DNA from 2 places in the Streptomyces sp. CA-294286 genome. Region 1 is predicted to be linked to the other one. Evidence: predicted binding sites of a transcription regulator. Region 1 holds the regulator's gene; the other holds the start of a gene.

What was found. The regulator HspR, encoded in region 1, represses chaperone genes until heat shock. The targets are predictions, from matches to a motif close to TTGAGNNNNNNNNNCTCAA.
Region 2: lon (endopeptidase La) is a predicted target of HspR. The motif match lies at 1,548-1,566, and genes of this name have one in related genera.

The regions. Positions count from the first base shown of each region.
Region 1 is NZ_CP192005.1:2,634,499-2,637,898, forward strand. It holds gene ACQPZG_RS16420 (helix-turn-helix transcriptional regulator) at 1-272, shown strand, start outside; gene ACQPZG_RS16425 (helix-turn-helix transcriptional regulator) at 307-978, shown strand; gene ACQPZG_RS16430 (hypothetical protein) at 1,169-1,747, shown strand; gene ACQPZG_RS16435 (heat shock protein transcriptional repressor HspR) at 1,845-2,291, opposite strand; gene dnaJ (molecular chaperone DnaJ) at 2,299-3,400, opposite strand, start outside.
Region 2 is NZ_CP192005.1:1,558,430-1,561,829, reverse strand. It holds gene ACQPZG_RS11440 (DUF3626 domain-containing protein) at 1-705, opposite strand, end outside; gene ACQPZG_RS11435 (N-acetyltransferase family protein) at 750-1,421, opposite strand; gene lon (endopeptidase La) at 1,589-3,400, shown strand, end outside.

The sequences.
Region 1 (3,400 bases):
TGGCCACCGTCTTCGAGCACTTCTGGAGCCGCGCGACCCCGCTCGTCGAGCCCGTGACGTACGACCCCACCCCGGAGGGCATCTCGGGCGTCCAGCGCTCCATCGCGAAACTCCTCGTGGAGGGGCACGTCGACGAGGCCATCGCCCGCCGCCTCGGCATGAACGTCCGGACCTGCCGTGCCCACATCGCCAAGCTGGCGTCCGCCCTCGGCAGCAGGAGCCGCGCGCAACTCGGCTATCTCATCGCGCAGTCGAACATCCTCGACGTATAGCCGCACCCGCATCCTTTCGCAGAACGGAAGTCCCTTGATCCCGGATCCACCACCCGCGATCACCGTCCTGGAAGGGCTCGCGCGGATCAACGCCGCCCTCGACCTGGCGTGCGTGGCATGCCGCACGGAGGTCAGGACGGTCCAGCCCGGCGGGGCCCGGCCGGAACAGGCGCTGGCCCAGGCCCTGGAGAGAACCCACCTCCTGGCCCACCGGGGACTGCGCATGCGCACGCTCTACCAGCACACCGTCCGGCACAGCTACGGCACACGCGCCTACCTCGACCGTCTGCCGGACATCCAGGTCGAGCTGCGCACCGTGGAGGAACTCGTCCCCCGGCTCCTCGTCTTCGACCGCACGGAGGCGTTCCTCGCCGTCACACCGGACGCGCAGACCGCCCTGCACCTGCGGGACCCTGATCTCGTCGGGTACCTGATCTCCGCCTTCGAACGCTTCTGGCAGCACGCCGTCCCCCTCGACGAACCCCTCCCGGAGCCCGCCTCCCCCGACGGCCTGACCGCCATCCGCCGCTCCATCGCCCGCCTCCTCGTCCAGGGTCTCGTCGACGAGGAGATCGCGCAGCGCCTCGGCCTGAACGTCCGGACCTGCCGCGCCCACATCGCCAAGCTCGCCGCCGCCCTCGGCGGCACCAGCAACCGCGCCCAGCTCGGCTACCTCATCGCCAGGTCCGGCATCCTCGACACCTGACACCTGACACCTGACGCGTGACGCGTGACGCGTGACGCGTGACGACCGGCACCCGGCGCGTGGCGCAGGACACCCGGCGCGTGCCCCCCTGATGCCGCCGATCTGCGAGAAGTCCGCCGCCCGCGCAACCCGGCGGGCCCCGTCGCGGTCTTCCCCGGTGAACCGTCCGCCCCCGCCCCGAAGGCACGGCATGACCGAGCGCACCCCGTCCACGACCGCCGCGCAGCCGGTGGACCTCACCAAGGGCCCCGGGGCGCCGGAGGCCGTCCGTCCGCCCCTGGCGGACTCGCTCTTCGGGGCCGTGACGGTCACCGTCGCCACGCACGCCCGCGTCACCGTGTCGGGCTCCGCGATCCCCCGGACCGTCCTCGTCCGCGACCCCGGCGCGGCACGGCCCGATCCGCACGTTGCGATCGGCACCCGGGCCGCCGCCGAGCTGACCCTCTCCGTGGACGGCGTTCCGGCCGGGATCCGCCCCGGCAAGGGCCGCATCCGCCGCTCCACGTACAAGGTGGACGCCACCCACGACGGGGCCCGCTACCGTCTCACCCCCACCTCCCTCGCCACCAGCCGCTTCACCCGCGACGGCAGGCACCTCGCCGACTTCACCGCCGACGGCGACGAGACGGTCCTCGTGGAGTGGCACCCGGACGCCGACCCGCGGCCCGTCGACGCGTCCCTCGGCTACGCCCTCGCCGCCGCGTACGGCACCGGCGGTCAGCCGATGTGGGTCACGCTGATCGACGTGATCGCGGAGCTGATTCCCTGAGCGGCCCGGCAGCCGGCCGCCTACGAACGACGACGTGGGGCGGGAAGGCACCGGAGTGCCTTCCCGCCCCACGTGTCGCCGGCCCGTACGCGGCCGGTCAGTCCCGCGGCCGCTTCGGCCGCCACACCACCAGCGCGCCCGCCTGCTGGACGTCCTGGTACGGGACCAGGTCACGCCGGTACGAGGCGTGGACCTGGGCCTCGCGCTGCTGGAGGGCGGCGGCCGCGCCGTCCACCGCCGTCGAGAGTTCGGCGACGCGGGCCTGGAGGGCGGCGACCTGGTTCTCCAGCTCGATGATGCGTTTGATGCCGGCCAGGTTGATGCCCTCGTCCTGCGACAACTGCTGCACGGTGCGCAGCAGTTCGATGTCGCGGGCCGAGTAGCGCCGGCCGCGCCCGGCCGTGCGGTCCGGGGAGACCAGGCCGAGGCGGTCGTACTGGCGCAGGGTCTGCGGGTGCAGGCCGGAAAGCTGAGCGGCGACCGAGATGACGTACACCGGAGACTCGTCGGTCAGCTCGTAGGGGTTCCGTCGTCGGCCGTCCATCGCTCTCCTACGCTCCCTTCGCGTCCTGGAACAGTGCGGCCCTCGGGTCGTCGCCCTCGGTGGCCGTACGGTAATTCTCCAGGGCTTCCCTGGCCTTGTCGCCGAGCTTGGTCGGCACGTCGACCTCGACGGTGACCAGGAGGTCGCCCCGGGTGCCGTCCTTGCGGACCGCGCCCTTTCCGCGGGCCCGCATGGTGCGCCCGTTGGGCGTTCCGGCGGGCAGCTTGAGGGTGACGGCCGGGCCGCCGAGGGTGGGCACCTTCACCTCGCCGCCGAGCGCCGCCTCCACGAAGGTGACGGGCACGGTGACGGTGAGGTTGTCGCCCTTTCGGCCGAAGACCGGGTGGGCGTCGACGTGCACGACGACGTACAGGTCGCCCGCGGGACCGCCCCGTTCACCGGGGGAGCCCTTGCCGCGGAGCCTGATGCGCTGCCCGTCCGTCACCCCGGCGGGAATGCGGACCTGCATGGTGCGCGAGGACTTGGCGCGTCCCGAGCCCTTGCAGATGTCGCACGGGGTCTCGGCGATGAGGCCGCGCCCCTTGCAGTCCACGCAGGGGTCGGTGAGGGAGAATCCGCCACCGCCGCCGCGCGAGACCTGCCCGGTGCCGACGCAGGTCGGACACACGCGGGGCGTGCCGTTCTTGTCGCCGGTGCCCGAGCACGCCTTGCAGGGGGCCTGGGAGGACATCCGCAGGGGGACGGTCGCGCCGTCCACCGCTTCGGTGAAGCTGAGGGTGACCTCGGATTCGATGTCCTGCCCGCGGCGGGGCTGGGTGCGCGTCCCCGTGCCGCCCCGGTTGAAGAGGCCGCCGAAGACGTCCCCTATGCCACCGCCGAAACCACCGGGCTGGGCGCCGCCGCCGGCCGCGCCGCCGAAGAGGTCACCGAGGTCGAAGTTGAACGAGCCGCCGCCGGCCGCCCCAGGGCGGGCGGCGAAGCCGCCGTTCCCGAAGAGGGCGCGCGCCTCGTCGTACTCCTTGCGCTTCTTGGCGTCACCGAGGACGTCGTTCGCCTCGGAGATCTCCTTGAAGCGGTCCTCGGCCTCGGCGTTGCCCTTGTTGGCGTCCGGGTGGAACTCGCGGGCGAGCTTCCGGTACGCCTTCTTG
Region 2 (3,400 bases), 1.1 Mb from region 1:
GTCCTCCGCGAGGGAGAGCGGTCCGTGCACCTGGGCCTCGACGTACGCGTCGAGGGAGCGGCCGGGGGAGACGGGCGCGGCGGCGTGCGGCAGCGCGCGGACGAGGTCGGCGGCGTCGGGCTGTTCCGCGAGCAGGGCGGCCAGGACCGGCGCGAAGGAGTCGGCGGTGCCGACGTGCGCGGGGCCCAGGTGGCTGTCGTGGTGGCAGAACGTGGCGCGCGCGTTCACCGCCGAGCGCAGCCGCACGTGGCAGGAGCCGAAGCGGGGGGCGGCGCCGTCCGGGTGCTGACGCAGGTTGAGCGCGCCGTACTTGGGGCGCTCCGCGGGGCGCACCCCGGCCGCGTGGTACGCCCCGCCGAACAGGGCCTCCTCCCAGCCGTCGCGCAGCCCGCCGGGGAAGGCGGTGCGGCTGCCGTTGGACAGGCCCGTCTCGTACTGGCTGCGGTAGACGCCGTCGTCGGCGAGCGAGGCGGCGAGGGTGCGGCCGTCGGCGAGGAGCCGGTCGGGGTGGAAGTTGAGGGTGATGCGGGCGTGGTCGCGGACCGTGACGAGGAGCTCGGCGGCGTCCGGCGGAAGGGCCCCGGGCGGTGGGGCGTCGGCCCGTGCCACGCCCCGGACGTGCCGGAGGGCGGCCCGCTGGGCGTCCGTGAGCCGGGCGGGTGCGGGGCTGCCGGTGGCGTCGCTCGTGTGCGCGGTGGTGGCCAAGGCGTTGCTTCCCCCGGGGGGGCGGCCGATACCGGCGCGCCCGTTCAGTGTCCGTCGGTTTCCGCGACCCTACGGAACACGCCGGTCAGCGGCGAGACCTTTTCCCAGCCCAGGGTGGTGTACAGGGCGTGGCCGTCGTCCGTGGCGCCCAGCACGCCGCCCCGGGCGCCCTGTTCGGCGGCGTACGCCTGGAGGGTGCGCATCAGCAGGGTGCCGAGACCCCGGCGGCGGTGGGCCCGGCCGGTCTCGACCTGGTCGACGACCGCCGTTCCTCCGGTGACCGCGACCTGGCCCCGGGCGCCCAGGCTGCCGTCGGCGGCCAGGATCAGGACGCGGGTCAGCCCGGCCCGGGTCCAGCTGCGGCGGAGGTAGCCGGTGGGGACGTCGGGGGCGGCGGCGTGCCCGGTCAGCGGCAGGGTCATGAGGTGGCCGGGGGTGTCGTACTCCCAGCCGTCGACCATCCACGGGGCCACCACCTCGGGCGGCTCCAGGAACTTGATCCAGGTGCCGGGGGCGGCTTCCGCGTTCAGGAGCTTGCGGACGGCGGCCCCGTCCTGCGCGGAACCGTCGAGGAGGACGTGCCGGGTGACCGCGTTCGGCAGCCCGATGTCGATCGTCACGCCCCAGGGCTGCGGAACGGGGGCCGCGGCCCCGCGGGAGAGAGCCCAGCCCTCGGTCCAGGCGCGGGCGGCGTCGTTGACGGTGGCGAAAGCCATCGCGGTCCTCCATGTGTAATAGATGATCGTCGCTATGGATCATTACATCCGCGAGGTTGTCCCGCCGTCGAGCGCTGATCGCTCAGAGCGAACACGGATCGGGGAACACTGGGGAGCTCATATGCATTGAGTCCATACAGCTCAACTTCACTGCCCAAGGGGAGATCATGGCATCGACGTCCACACCGCTCACCCTGCCCGTGCTGCCGCTCGACGACGAGGTCGTGCTGCCCGGGATGGTGGTGCCGCTGGACCTGTCCGACACCGACGTACGTGCCGCGGTGGAGGCCGCGCAGGCCGCCGCGCACGCCAGTACCAGCAAGCCACAGGTGCTCCTTGTTCCGCGCGTCGACGGCGTCTACGCCAGCACCGGCGTCCTCGGCACCGTCGAGCAGGTCGGACGGCTGTCCGACGGCGACCCCGGCGCCCTCATCCGGGCCCGCGGCCGGGTGCGGATCGGGGCGGGCACGACCGGCCCCGGCGCCGCCCTGTGGGTGGAGGGGACCCGGATCGACGAGGCCGACCCCGACCCGGTCCCCGGCGCGGTCGCCGAACTGGTCAAGGAGTACAAGGCCCTCGCCACCACCTGGCTGAAGAAGCGCGGGGCCTGGCAGGTCGTGGACCGGGTGCAGCAGATCGAAGGGGTCTCCGCGCTGGCCGACAACTCCGGGTACTCGCCCTTCCTCACCACCGCCCAGAAGGTGGAACTCCTGGAGACCGCCGACCCGGTGGCCCGGCTGCGCCTGGCGCTGGCCGCCCTCAGCGAGCACCTGGCCGAGCAGGACGTCGCCGAGACCATCGCCAAGGACGTCCAGGAGGGCGTGGACAAGCAGCAGCGCGAGTTCCTGCTGCGCAAGCAGCTCGACGCCGTGCGCAAGGAACTGCGCGACCTGAACGGTGAGAGCGAGGGCGAGGAGTCCGACGACTACCGCGCCCGCGTGGAGGCCGCCGACCTGCCCGAGAAGGTGCGCGAGGCCGCCCTCAAGGAGGTCGAGAAGCTGGAACGGTCCAGCGACCAGTCCCCCGAGGGCTCCTGGATCCGCACCTGGCTCGACACCGTGCTGGAACTGCCGTGGAACGAGCACACCGAGGACCAGTACGACATCAAGGGCGCCAAGGAGATCCTGGACGCCGAGCACGCGGGCCTCGACGACGTCAAGGAGCGCATCACCGAGTACCTCGCGGTGCGCAAGCGCCGCGCGGACCGCGGGCTGGGCGTCGTCGGCGGGCGGCGCGGCGGCGCGGTGCTGGCGCTGGTCGGCCCGCCCGGCGTGGGCAAGACCTCGCTCGGCGAGTCCGTCGCGCACGCCATGGGCCGCAAGTTCGTGCGGGTCGCCCTCGGCGGCGTACGGGACGAGGCAGAGATCCGGGGGCACCGGCGCACGTACGTCGGCGCGCTGCCCGGCCGTATCGTGCGCGCCATCAAGGAGGCCGGGTCCATGAACCCGGTCGTTCTCCTCGACGAGATCGACAAGGTCGGCTCCGACTTCCGCGGCGACCCGGCGGCGGCCCTGCTGGAGGTGCTGGACCCGGCCCAGAACCACACCTTCCGGGACCACTACCTGGAGGTCGAACTGGACCTGTCGGACGTGGTGTTCCTGGCCACCGCCAACGTCCTCGAAGCGATTCCCGAGGCGCTGCTCGACCGTATGGAACTGGTCCGGCTCGACGGCTACACCGAGGACGAGAAGGTCGTCATCGCCCGCGACCACCTCCTTCCGCGCCAGCTCGACCGGGCCGGCCTGGAGCCCGGCGAGGTCATCCTCGACGAGTCCGCCCTGCGCAAGCTGGCGGGGGAGTACACCCGGGAAGCAGGCGTACGCAACCTGGAGCGCGCCGTCGCCAGGCTGCTCCGCAAGGTCGCCGCCCAGCACGAACTCGGCGACCGGGAACTCCCGTTCACCGTCACCGACGCCGAACTCCGCGAGCTCATCGGGCGTCCGCACCACGTGCCGGAGTCCGCACAGGACCCGGCGGAG